Regions from separate parts of the Pseudomonas multiresinivorans genome, predicted to be linked through region 2. Evidence: riboswitches for the same ligand, from Rfam matches in the RefSeq annotation. Region 2 holds a riboswitch; each other region holds the start of a gene.
What was found. A riboswitch is a leader RNA that binds a small molecule or an ion and turns the genes downstream of it on or off. The one in region 2 is predicted to bind cobalamin.
Positions count from the first base shown of each region.

Region 1: another riboswitch for cobalamin. It lies ahead of G4G71_RS29135 (CbtB domain-containing protein); the one in region 2 lies ahead of G4G71_RS25885 (TonB-dependent receptor plug domain-containing protein).
Region 3: another riboswitch for cobalamin. It lies ahead of G4G71_RS28480 (TonB-dependent receptor domain-containing protein); the one in region 2 lies ahead of G4G71_RS25885 (TonB-dependent receptor plug domain-containing protein).

Region 1 covers NZ_CP048833.1:6,373,236-6,377,479, reverse strand. The annotation lists gene cobW (cobalamin biosynthesis protein CobW) at 1-555, opposite strand, end outside; cobalamin riboswitch at 657-851, opposite strand; cobalamin riboswitch at 912-1,123, shown strand; gene G4G71_RS29135 (CbtB domain-containing protein) at 1,230-1,415, shown strand; gene G4G71_RS29130 (CbtA family protein) at 1,509-2,228, shown strand; gene G4G71_RS29125 (cobalamin biosynthesis protein) at 2,298-2,714, shown strand; gene cobM (precorrin-4 C(11)-methyltransferase) at 2,711-3,457, shown strand; gene G4G71_RS29115 (ATP-binding response regulator) at 3,711-4,244, opposite strand, start outside.
Region 2 covers NZ_CP048833.1:5,660,540-5,664,783, forward strand. The annotation lists gene G4G71_RS25885 (TonB-dependent receptor plug domain-containing protein) at 1-1,900, opposite strand, end outside; cobalamin riboswitch at 1,995-2,201, opposite strand; gene G4G71_RS25890 (VOC family protein) at 2,261-2,689, opposite strand; gene G4G71_RS25895 (class I SAM-dependent methyltransferase) at 2,750-3,478, opposite strand; gene G4G71_RS25900 (cupin domain-containing protein) at 3,644-4,012, shown strand; gene G4G71_RS25905 (helix-turn-helix domain-containing protein) at 4,023-4,244, opposite strand, start outside.
Region 3 covers NZ_CP048833.1:6,244,405-6,248,648, forward strand. The annotation lists gene G4G71_RS28470 (Ldh family oxidoreductase) at 1-311, opposite strand, end outside; gene dxs (1-deoxy-D-xylulose-5-phosphate synthase) at 556-2,466, shown strand; cobalamin riboswitch at 2,508-2,684, shown strand; gene G4G71_RS28480 (TonB-dependent receptor domain-containing protein) at 2,791-4,244, shown strand, end outside.

The DNA of each region.
Region 1 (4,244 bases), 710 kb from region 2:
CACCACCAGGTCGGCGCTGGCCAGCTGGTCTTCGAAGAGTTCGTGCAGCGGCGATTCGTGGTCCAGGTTCGGGTCCTGCTTGCGCTGCTCGTCCACCTGCTCGGGATGGGCGGCGAAGGTGCCGGCGGCCACTGCCGGGCTGTCGACCACGGTGATCACCGCGTCAACGGTGCAGGCGTTGCGGATTTCCGGCCACTGGAAGGCCTGCACCAGCGGCTTGGGCAGGGCCAGGCCGGAGGTCTCGATGAGGATCTGGTCGAGGTCGCCACGGCGTGCCACCAGCTCGCGCATCACCGGGAAGAATTCTTCCTGCACAGTGCAGCACAGGCAACCGTTGGCCAGTTCGAAGACGCGGCCGACCGCTTCTTCTTCACTGCAACCGATGGAGCACTGCTTGAGGATTTCGCCGTCGATGCCCAGCTCGCCGAACTCGTTGACGATCACCGCGATGCGGCGACCTTCGGCGTTATCCAGCATGTGGCGGAGCAGGGTGGTCTTCCCGGCGCCAAGGAAGCCGGTGACGATGGTGACAGGGAGTTTGGCCAGGGTCTTCATGCGCGCCTCTTGAGCAGGATGCGGTGCGAGAGGGCGGATGAAGGGCGCGCGCGCGGGTTCGCCGCGCAACGAAGGTCGCCACCGGATCACCCCGCCCGGTTGTCTTGATGCTGCTCGAGGCAGGTCTCCTGGCTCACAGCCCTCTGGTATCTCTTCGCCTTCCCGCCCGAATCGGCAGTGGCGCGTGAAGAGACAGGCTGTTCACAGTTGCGGGGGCAGCCGTGGCGCATCCGAAGATTTCCACGTTCCCTCTTAGCTCCGGCCAGCGCCGGAGAACCTCGAAGGGAGGAAGGCTACGCAGCGACGGCGGGGCGGTCAATCGCCGGGGATCGGTTGACGCTTGCAGGGCTTCGTGGTCAGCTAGCGCGGTTTCAGGTGTCTCGCGCCACGCGCGCGAGGTGAAACGGGAAGCCGGTGCGTCCGCAAGGACCAGTCCGGCGCTGCCCCCGCAACGGTAAGCGATCGTAGGGTCATCAGTAGCCACTGTGCTCCGGCATGGGAAGGTTGACCCGCTTGGCCACTGGCCGACATCGCAAGCCCGGAGACCGGCCTGGAATTCTTTGTTTTTGGCAAACCCGCGGTGGGCGGGCGCAGGCCGTGGCGCGGCCGTTCCGGCGCGTTCGAATGCGTTCAACCTCTGCGTTCTCTTACTTTGATCTTCAGAGGGAACGTTCATGTCCAGCAGCACCCTGACGCACGCGTCGAGCACTTCCATCCCCCTTTCCAAGCGCATCAGCCTGGCCGTCGGCGCCAGCCTGCTCGGTGCGCTGCTGGTGTATTTCGCCGGCTTCTCGCACATCGATGCGGTGCACAACGCCGCCCACGATACTCGTCACAGTGCGGGCTTCCCCTGCCACTAATGTGCACCGCCTGCGCGTAAGCGCAGCGAATTCGAGGCACTCCTGGCCGCGCGTTTGCAGCGTTCGGGGCCTCGTCTCGCCTGGAGAATTGCAATGATCAAACGTATCGCCCAGACCGCCGGTTTCGCCGGTCTGATCGCGGCGCTGGTGCTGACTGTGGTCCAACTGCTGTGGGTGTCCCCGCTGATCCTCAAGGCGGAAACCTACGAGAAAGCCGAACCGGCTGCCGCGCTGGTCGAAGAAAACCACGAGCACGCCCATGACCACGCTGCAGGCGCAGTGGCCGCCCACGAGCACGACGCGGAAGCCTGGGAGCCGGAAGACGGCTGGCAGCGCATCCTCTCTACCACTGGCGGCAACCTGGTGGTCGCGGTGGGCTTCGCCCTGATGCTGGCTGGCCTGTTCACCCTGCGCGAGCCGGGCAAGACCTCCGAAGGCCTGCTCTGGGGCCTGGCCGGTTTCGCCGTGTTCACCCTGGCGCCGTCCCTTGGCCTGCCGCCGGAGGTGCCCGGCACCGCCGCCGCCGACCTGACCCTGCGCCAGACCTGGTGGATCGGCACCGCCGCTGCCACCGCTGGCGGCCTTGCGCTGCTGGTGTTCGGCCGCAATTGGGCGCTGCGTGGCATCGGTGTCGCCCTGCTGGTGGTGCCGCATGTGATCGGCGCGCCGCAGCCGGAAGTGCATTCCAGCCTCGCGCCGGAAAGCATCGCCCACGAGTTCATCGTCGCCTCGCTGATCACCAACGCGGTGTTCTGGGCGGCCCTGGGCCTGGTGGCTGCCTGGTTGTTCCGCCGTTTCGCGCCGTCGGCCTGATCTGCGCGTTATGCTCGACCCCGCAGGCGGCCCGGCCGTCTGCGGGGTTTTGTTTTGGGGAGATTGCTGATGACGCTGGTTGCCGGCCTCGGTTGCCGCCGCGGCTGCACGCTCGATGAACTGCGCGCCTTGCTGGCGCAGACGCTGGCCGAGGCCGGCCTCGATGAGTCGAACCTTACCGCGCTGGCTAGCGCCACGTTGAAGGCCGACGAGGAAGGACTGACAGCACTGGCTGCCGCCCTCGACCTGCCGCTGGCGCTGTTCACGCCGCAACAACTGGCCGCGTGCGAACCGCGCCTGGACCGGCCATCCGAAACGGTCCGCACGGCCATCGGCGCTGCCAGTGTGGCCGAAGCCGCGGCACTGCTGCAGGCCGAAGCCCAGGCCGGTGCGCCGGCGCGACTGTTGGTGGGCAAACGCCGCAGCGACCAGGCCACCTGCGCGCTGGCCTTCATCCCCGTTGAATCCGAACAGGAGCAGCCATGACGGTCCACTTCATCGGCGCCGGCCCCGGCGACCCCGAACTCATCACGGTCAAGGGCCAGCGGCTGATCCGTTCCTGCCCGGTGATCCTCTACGCCGGCTCGCTGGTACCGCCAGCGGTGCTGGAGGGTCATAGCGCCGAGCGCGTGGTGAATACCGCCGAGCTGAACCTGGACGAGATCGTCGCGCTGCTGGCGCAGGCCCACGGCGAAGGCAAGGACGTTGCCCGCGTGCACTCCGGCGACCCGTCGCTGTACGGCGCCATCGGCGAGCAGATTCGCCACCTGCGTGAGCTGGGTATTCCCTACGAGATCGTTCCCGGCGTCACGGCCACTTCTGCCTGTGCGGCGATACTCGGCTGCGAGCTGACCCTGCCGGACATCTCGCAGACGCTGATCCTCACCCGTTACGCCCACAAGACACGCATGCCCGAAGGCGAGTCCCTTGCCGAGCTGGCGCAGCACCGCGCGACCCTGGCGATTCATCTCGGCGTGGGGCAGTTGCCGAACATCGTCGCCGAACTGCTGCCGCACTACGGCGCCGATTGCCCCATCGCAGTGATTCACCGGGCGAGCTGGCCGGACCAGGACCAGGTCACCGGTACGCTGGGCGATATTCTGGCAAAGGCCGCGGCAAAGGATTTCAAGCGCACGGCGCTGATCCTGGTGGGCAAGGTGCTGGGGGCGGAAGGCTTCGCCGATTCATCGCTTTACAGCGCGGGGCATGCGCACCTGTATCGGCCGTGATGCCTTCCCAGAGGTAACTGCGGGGGCGAGCCCTTGCGTAGGAGCGGACTCTGTCCGCGATCGACCTGACGCTGCATCCATGATGTCAGGGAGCCCGGCCAACCCATCGCGGACGAAGTCCGCTCCTGTGCGGGGCTACCAGCCCACGCACAAGTTGGCGCGTTGCTCTTCGTAGGAGCGAGCTTGCTCGCGAACCAGCCCAGCTCCGGTATCGCCGCCGAACAGGAAGCAGGCGTCCCCTCGGTGCTTGGGCTCAGTCGTCCAGCGGCTCCAGTTCACTGAACTGCTCATCGATCATCGCCTTCAACTGCTCCGCTGCCAGCGGCTTGTGCAGCAGCGGCCAGCCATGGGCCGAAGCCTGGGCGAGCAGATGCGGGTCGGTGTCGCCGGTGACCAGCACGGCGGCGATCCAGTCGTCTTCGTAGTGCCCGTGCAGGCTGGCAATGGCGTCGATGCCGGTCTGGTGGTCGCGCAGGCGATAGTCGCTGATGATCAGGTCCGGCTTCTGCGCGGCAGCAGTCGGGTCGGCCAGCAGGTCGGCGACATCGGCGACGATGACATGCCGGTATTCCCAGCTCTGGAACAGCAGGCGCAGGCCTTCGCGGTTCTCCGCATCGTCCTCGATCACGTAGATCAGTTTGTCGCTGCCCGGCACCGTGCGCGGCGGCAGGATTTCCGCTTTGCGCGGCTGCACGGCGGTGGCGCGCGGCAGGCTGATCATGAAAGCGCTGCCGTGGCCTTCGCGCGAGTGCAGCGCCAGCGGATGGTCGAGCAACCTGGCGGTGCG
Region 2 (4,244 bases):
CCTGGCGGATGCCGTTGCTGGTGCGGCCGGTGGCGTAGTCACGGTCCAGCAGGTTCTCCAGCAGCAGGCTCAGGCGATGCGCGCGGGCCGCGTCGAGGTAGCGATAGGCATCGCCGTCGAGCACGGTGTAATGGCCGTAGTCGTCGTCCTGGGCGCTGACGATGGAGCCCACATATCGCGTGGCGAGGCCAGCGCCCCAGAGGTTGTCGTCATAGCCGGCACGCACGCGGGCGAAGAAGTGCGGGATGTTGTTCACCGTCACGCCCTCGCGGCTGTCCACCAGGTTGCGCGTGGCGTCGGCGGAGAGCTGCCAATGGCGGCCGAACTGCCACTGGCCGTTGGCTTCCACGCCGCGCACTTCGATCTCGCCGTTGCCGTTCACCCATTGGTCGCCCGCGAGGGTGATGAGGTCGGTGATCTCGCGGCGGAACAGGGTGACGCTGCCGCTCCACGGCTGGTCGAACAGCTCGCCGGTGTAGTCCAGGCCCAGTTCGGCGTTGCGGCTGCGCTCGGGCTTGAGGTCACGGTTGCCGACTTCATCACCGGGCTCGTTGACGAACAGCTGCTCGGCGGTGGGCAGCTTGAAGGCGGTGCCGAACTGGCCGCGCAGCTTGAGCTGCTGCGTGAGGTCGTAGAGCGAGGTCAGCATCCAAACGGTGGCGCCTTCGCCGCCGGCGATTTCCTCGCGGCGCACACCCAGGCTCGGGTGCCAGTCGGGCAGCGCGTCAATACGTGGGCGCAGCTGGGCGTAAAGCGCGTGGGACTCGGCCTTGTCGTTGTCGATGATCAGCACATCGTCCTGGCCCTTGTACCACTGGTTGTCGCTGCCGAAGACCAGCTCGTGACCGCCACCGAACCTGGCCTTGCCTTCGAGCTGCGCGCCCCAGTCGGTAAAGCCCCAGTAGTCGTTGTGGTTGAGCACCTGGGTGCCGCCGCCCTGCAGGTTGTAGACGCGGTCGTAGCGGGTATCCCAGTCGTTGATGTGGGTCTTGGCGAACCAGCTGAAGTCGTCGTTGACGCTCTGCTGGAAGGTCGCCGTGGCGATCTGCTGCACGCGGTTGTTGCTGGTGTGGTGGTTCGATGTCGGCCGGGCGAAGTCCAGCTCGGCGTCGGCGTACTGGTAGAACAGCTCCAGCCGCGAGGCGTCGCCGATGGCCTGGATGGCCTTGGCGCCGAACACGTTGACGTCATAGGAGCGGCGCTTGTCGCTGACCGTGCTGGTCATGTCCTGGTCGCGGTACGGCTGGTAGCCGTCGGAGCGGTTGTGGCTGACGTAGGCCATCAGGCCGAGGTCGCCCAGGCCGTTCTGCACGATCTTCTCCGCGCGGGCATCGCCGCTGCGGCCCTTGAAGGTATCCAGGCCCAGATTGACCTCGCCGGACGCCTCGCGCGAACGCGCGCTGCGGGTGACGATGTTGATCACCCCGGACACCGCCTGGGTGCCGAACAGCAGGCCCTGGCCGCCCTTGAGCACCTCGATGCGCTCCACCGCGGTGGTCGGCAGGGTGTCGATGTAAATGCCGCCGTAGAGGCGGTTGTTCAGGCGCACACCGTCCAGCAGGATCAGCGTGTCGTCGTTGCGCCCGCCCAGCAGCGAGTAAGTGCCGTAGTCGAACGGGCCGTTCTTCGGCGCAATGAACAGGCCGGGCACGTACATCTGCAGCACGCGGGTGATGTCGGCGCTGGGGCCGGCGCGTTCGATCTGCTGGCGGTCGATAACCTCCAGCTTGCTGCCGTAGCGCGCCATGTCAGCCACCGTGGTGGACTCCACGGAAGGCGCGCTGACGATTTCATCGGCCAGGTCGAGGGGCGCCGCCAGAAGCTGCGAACTCAGGGCACAGAGGGAGAGAACGGGAGTCCAGCGCAAGGCGCGCCGGGAGTTGGAAGCAGGAGAATGCAAGGTGATCGCCTCGAAATCGGGATTTCGCAGGCGGCGCAGCGACACCCGGAACGAGCGCGCCCCGGGAACCGGCTCACGCCCGCCCACCGCGGGTTTGCCAAACAGGTTCCAGGCCGGTCTCCGGGCTTGCGAGGGTCCTGGGGCATCCGCCTTCCCATGCTGGTGCACAGTGGCCTAGTGGATGCTCCGCTCGCTTACCGTTGCGGGGGCAGCGCCGGACTGATCGCACATAGGCGACGCACCGGCTTCCCGTTTCACCCCACGCACGGCGGCGGGGGGCACCTGAAACGGGGCGCATATCAACACTTGCGAAGGGAAAGCGTCAAGCTCGGGGCTTGCGCAGGATGTTGCAGGGCAGCGTCAGTGCCAGGGATCGTAGGTGCCGAAGCTCCAGATATGCCCTTCCGGATCGCGGCAGGTGAAGCCCTGGCCGCCGTAGTCTTCGTCCTTGATGTCGATGACGATCTGCGCGCCGCCATCCACCGCTGCGCGGTACAACGCTTCGGCGTCCTTCACCACCACGTAGATGCTCTGGGTGCAGCCGCCGATCTCGTCGGGCTGGCGCATCAGCCGGCCGTACTCGTTGTCGTGCAGCGAGCCGAGCATCACCAGGCCGCTGCCGTCGGCCATCGCCAGCTGGGCGTGGGCGATGCCGCCATGGTCATCGGCAACGACCAGTTGCCGATGGAAGCCGAAGGTCTGGCACAGCCAGTCGATGGCCTGGGGCGCATCGCGGTAGCGCAGGCAGGGAATGACGCTGGGGCGGACGGCGGGAACGGTCTGTGACATGGCGATCTCCGACGCGGGGTGGGCGCGACCCTTCCAGCATAGTCGCGCGTTTTCGCCGCTTCAGCGCTGCGCGGCGACCAGCAGCAACATCGGCCGTTCGCGCTCCTCGGCCAGCGACGGGATAGCCTGCACCTGCTCGGCGCTCGGGCCCCAGTCCTCGACGTGGCGCAGCGTCAGCCCCGAGCCGATCACGGCATTGAGAATGCTGCCGAGGGTGCGATGGTGCTTGAGCACACCCTTGGCCAGCCAGTCGGTACGGCGCTCGCCTTCGTCCTGGTAGTGATCCACCGGCCAGCAGCGGCGGCCATCGCCGTCGACGACCCAGCCCGGCTTGAGCGAGGCCATGTAGATCGGGTGTTCGATGGAGAACACCAGGCTGCCGCCGGGGCGCAGCGCATCGTGTACGTTGCGGAAGAAATGCGGCAGGTCTGCGAGGTAATGCAGGGTCAGAGAGCTGTAGGCGAGGTCGAAGGCCGCGGTGGGCAGTTCGAGTTGGTCGAGGTCGGCATGGAAGTAGCTCACCTGCGCAGCGTCGGTGTTCGCCCGTGCGTGGTCGAGCATCTTCTGCGACACGTCCAACCCGCTCACCGTGCGCGCGCCCTGCTCCGCGGCGTAACGACTGAACCAGCCGTAGCCACACCCGAGGTCGACCACGTCGAGGCCTTCCAGCGGCGGCAGCAGCGAACGCAGCGAGGCCCACTCCGGCGCGCCGTCCAGGCCGTGCTGAGAGCGTGGCAGCTGGGCGTAGCCAGCGAAGAATTCGGGATTGTCGTAGATGTTCTGCGCCATGGATCGGCACTCCTTTCTGACGGGCCAAGGATCGATTGTCGGCGTCAAGGACGGGCCCGGCAACCCGATCAGGTCAATGCAGGGGCGATCGAAGCGCAATTTCCTGCAAGACCGCCCGCCGAGGCCGCCGTAGTTTCGGGAGAACGATCCCCAGGAGGAAACACCGTGACCCAACGCCAACCGATCAACCTGCAGGACAAGCTCGGCCGCATTACCGAAACCTGGCAACCGCGGGTGATCGCCGAGATGAACGACTATCAGTTCAAGGTGGTGAAGCTGCACGGCGACTTCGTCTGGCACAGCCACGCCGACACCGACGAGACGTTCATCGTGCTCGACGGCGAGCTGCGCATCGACTTCCGCGACGGCCCGCTGACCTTGCGGGCTGGCGAGCTGTATGTGGTTCCGCGCGGAGTGGAACACAAGCCGTATGCCGAGCAGGAAGTGCAGGTGATGCTGATCGAGCCCCGCGGTGTGCTGAATACCGGGGATCAGGGCGGCGAGCGCACGGCGGAGAATGATCGGTGGATTTGACCGGCAATACTCAGAGGTCCAGCAGGTCGGCGTGAATCCCCAGCGCCTTGGCGACCCTTTCCCGCGAGGGCTTGCGGGGCCGAGTGGCAGCTTCCTGCTGGGCATAGGCAGACTGACTGATGCCGATGCGCTCGGCGACTTCCGCCTGGGTCAGGCCCAGGTGCCTGCGCCAGGCGCCGATGGCGGTCAACCCGTCCTTGAACATGAAGCCCACCACCTCGTTGGGAACAAG
Region 3 (4,244 bases), 580 kb from region 2:
CTGCGCGCCTTTTCGACCAGCTTCGGCAGGCCGAGATCGAAGGCGCATTGCGAGAAGCCGCCCTTGGCGTCCACCCGCACCAGCGCCGGAGCCGGTTCCGACAACTCCGGCACGGCGTCCAGCGACACCTTGCCGGCGCGCGCCGTGTGGATACAGCCCAGCAGCCGCCACACGCCGTGGGAGGTGCAACCATCGCGCTCGCCGGCCAGCACGGTCTCGGTCACACCCTGCACGTGGGGCTCGCTGAAACCGTGGCGACGCAGGATCGCCTCGGACAATTCGCGCAGTTCTTCCAGGCTCAGTCGGGTCACGCCATCCTCCTCGATTGCTACAAAAGGCTGCGGCAAACCGCCGCCGGTCGGTCATCGTGCCTACAGTGGCGCCTGGCGCCGGGGCTGGCTTGCCTGCAATCGGCAGGGGCGACGACGATTTCAGCACAGCCGGCGGCCAAATCCCGACCATCCGGTCGTCCAAAGGATTGGCCCCACGTTGCTTGGGCCAATCCGGAGCATCAGGTAAACTTCCGCATCTTTGCCTCTCATAACGATCAGCCTGATGCCCACGACGTTCCACGAGATTCCCCGCGAGCGCCCCGCCACGCCTCTGCTCGACCGCGCCAGCACGCCGGTCGAGCTGCGCCGGCTGGGGGAAGCGGAGCTGCTGACCCTCGCTGACGAACTGCGCCAGTACCTGCTGTACAGCGTCGGCCAGACCGGCGGCCATTTCGGCGCAGGCCTGGGCGTCATCGAGCTGACGGTCGCCCTGCACTACGTCTTCGACACCCCGGACGACCGCCTGGTGTGGGACGTCGGCCACCAGGCCTACCCGCACAAGATCCTCACCGGTCGTCGCGAGCGCATGGGCAGCCTTCGCCAGAAGGACGGCCTGGCCGCCTTCCCGCGCCGCTCGGAGAGCGAGTACGACACCTTCGGCGTCGGCCACTCCAGCACCTCCATCAGCGCCGCCCTGGGCATGGCCATTGCCGCGCGCATGCAGGGCTCCAACCGCAAGTCGGTGGCAGTGATCGGTGACGGCGCGCTGACCGCCGGCATGGCCTTCGAGGCGCTCAACCACGCGTCGGAAGTGAAGGCCGACATGCTGGTGATCCTCAACGACAACGACATGTCGATCTCCAACAATGTCGGCGGCCTGTCCAACTACCTGGCCAAGATTCTCTCCAGCCGCACCTACAGCAGCATGCGCGAAGGCAGCAAGAAGGTGCTCTCGCGCCTGCCCGGCGCCTGGGAGATCGCCCGCCGCACCGAGGAATACGCCAAGGGCATGCTGGTCCCCGGCACGCTTTTCGAAGAGCTGGGCTGGAACTACATCGGCCCTATCGACGGCCACGACCTGCCGACCCTGATCGCCACCCTGCGCAACATGCGTGACCTCAAGGGCCCGCAGTTCCTCCACGTGGTGACCAAGAAGGGCAAGGGCTTCGGCCCGGCCGAGATCGACCCGATCGGCTACCACGCCATCACCAAGCTCGAACCCGAGGGCGCCCCCGCCCACGCCGTGCCGAAGAAGGCCGGCGGGCCGAAGTACTCCAGCGTGTTCGGCCAGTGGCTGTGCGACATGGCTGCCCAGGACCCGCGCCTGGTCGGCATCACCCCGGCGATGAAGGAAGGCTCCGACCTGGTGGCCTTCGCCGACAAGTTCCCGGATCGTTACTTCGACGTCGCCATCGCCGAACAGCACGCCGTGACCCTGGCGGCCGGCATGGCCTGCGATGGCGCCAAGCCGGTGGTGGCGATCTACTCCACCTTCCTGCAGCGCGGCTACGACCAGTTGATCCACGACGTCGCGGTGCAGAACCTCGACGTGCTGTTCGCCATCGACCGCGCCGGCCTGGTGGGCGAAGACGGCCCGACCCACGCCGGCAGCTTCGACCTCTCCTACCTGCGCTGCATCCCCGGCATGCTGGTGATGACCCCCAGCGACGAGAACGAGCTGCGCAAGCTGCTCACCACCGGCCACCACTTCGAAGGCCCGGCGGCAGTGCGCTACCCGCGCGGCACCGGCCCGAACGCCGCCATCGAAGCCGAACTGGCTCCGGTGGAAATCGGCAAGGGCGTGGTTCGCCGCGAAGGCAAGGCCGGCAAGGTCGCCTTCCTGGTGTTCGGCGTGCAACTGGCCGAGGCACTGAAAGTGGCCGAACAGTTCGACGCCACGGTCGCCGACATGCGCTTCGTCAAGCCGCTGGACGAGGAACTGGTGCGCCAACTGGCCGCCAGCCACGACCTGCTGGTGACCATCGAGGAGAACTCGGTGATGGGTGGCGCCGGCGCCGCCGTCAGCGAATTCCTCGCCCGCGAGAATATCCAGCAGCCGATCCTGCACCTGGGCCTGCCGGACTACTACGTCGAGCATGCCAAGCCTGCGCAGATGCTCGCCGAGTGCGGTCTGGACGCCGCCGGTATCGAAGCCGCGGTGAAGGCGCGCCTGGAAGCCCTCGGCAATCGCTGAGACCGATCGGCGCATCCCTCCCCGGGAGTATTGCCAGTGACGGGCGCACCGACTAAGGTGCGCCCGTTTTCGTTCGAGGTAACGGGAAGCAGGTGAAAGACCTGCGCTGCCCCCGCAACGGTAACCGACGCACTCCCCAAGGGAGCGCAGCATCGCCATGAGCCACTGCACGAATGTGGGAAGGCGGCGATGTGACGTCGGCAGCCCGGAGACCGCCCTCGACACGCCCCGACAGGTGTTGCGGAGGGCCGCACCGTCAAGTGCGGCCTGCCGCCCTTGCCACGCCCTCCTCGAAAGTCATCCGCCCGCTTTTGAGGACGCTCCATGAAACTGACCCGACTCGCCCTGGCCACCAGCCTGCTGCCCGGCCTGGCGTTCGCCGCCGACGACATCTACCGGCTCTCCGACCAGGTGATCACCTCCGCGCGCCAGGCCCAGCCGCGCGCCGAAGCCACCTCGGCCAACAGCGTGTTCACCCGCGCCGACATCGAACGCCTGCAGGTACGCAGCGTCCCCGCCCTGCTGGCTCGCGTGCCCGGCGTGCAGATGGGCAGCTCCGGCGGCGTAGTCTCGTACTCCGTGCGCGGCACCAGCACCGCGCAGACCCTGGTGCTGGTGGACGGCCAGCGCATCGCCTCGGCCAGCAGCGGCATTGCCCGCCTGGACTACCTGAGCATCGACAGCATCGAGCGCGTCGAAGTGACCCGCGGCCCGCGCTCCGCGCTGTACGGCGCCGACGCCATCGGTGGCGTCATCCAGATCTTCACCCGCCGCGGCGAAGCCGGCCTGCACCCGGAAGTGCGCCTGGCCGCCGGCAACCACGGCACCTTCGAGCGCAGCCTGAGCCTGTCCGGCGGCAACGAGCAGACCCGCTACAACCTCGGCAGCAGCCTGGACGAGAGCCAGGGCTGGGACCGCACCAGCGACAACGTCGGCGCCGACAACGACCACGACGCCCAGCGCAACAAGGCCGTGCACCTGAACCTGGACCATCGTTTCAGCGAGGATTGGAAGGCCGGCCTGAACCTCAACGACCAGCGCGGCAAGAACGAATACGACGACGCCTACAACTTCGAGCCGGGCTCGCCCCGCGACGAGTTCCGCGTCAGCAGCTACAGCGCCTATCTCGACGGCCAGATCACCAACATGTGGAACAGTCGCCTGGAGCTGGGCCGCAGCTTCGACCGCAACAAGGCCGTGGGCGCCGCCGATAGCTGGAACAATGGCACGCTGGAAACCACCCGCCACTCGGCGAGCTGGATCAACCGACTGCAACTGGACGAGGCCAATCAACTGGCCCTGGGCGCCGACTGGTACGAAGACAAGGTCGACGGCAGCACCGACTTCGCCGAGGACCAGCGCAGCAACCGTGCCTTCTTCGCCCAGCACAGTTTAAAGGGCGACAACTTCGGCACCGAGCTGGGCATCCGCCACGACAACAACCAGGCCTACGGCAGCCAGAACAGCTGGAACGCCGCCTTCAGCCTGCCGGTCGGCGACAGCCAGACCTGGATCGCCAGCTACGGCGAAGGCTTCCGCGCACCGACCTTCAGCGACCTCTACTACCCCGGCGCGAGCAACCCGGACCTGAAGGCCGAGACCTCGAAGACCTATGAGCTGCAATGGCGCGGTGACTTCTCCGGCACGCACCTGGAAGCCTCGCTGTACCGCACCGAGATCGACGACCTGATCGCCTGGGACAGCAACAGCAACCAGCCGGAGAACATCAACAAGGCGCGCATCAATGGCTTCGAGGCCAGCGTTGCCCGCGAAGTACT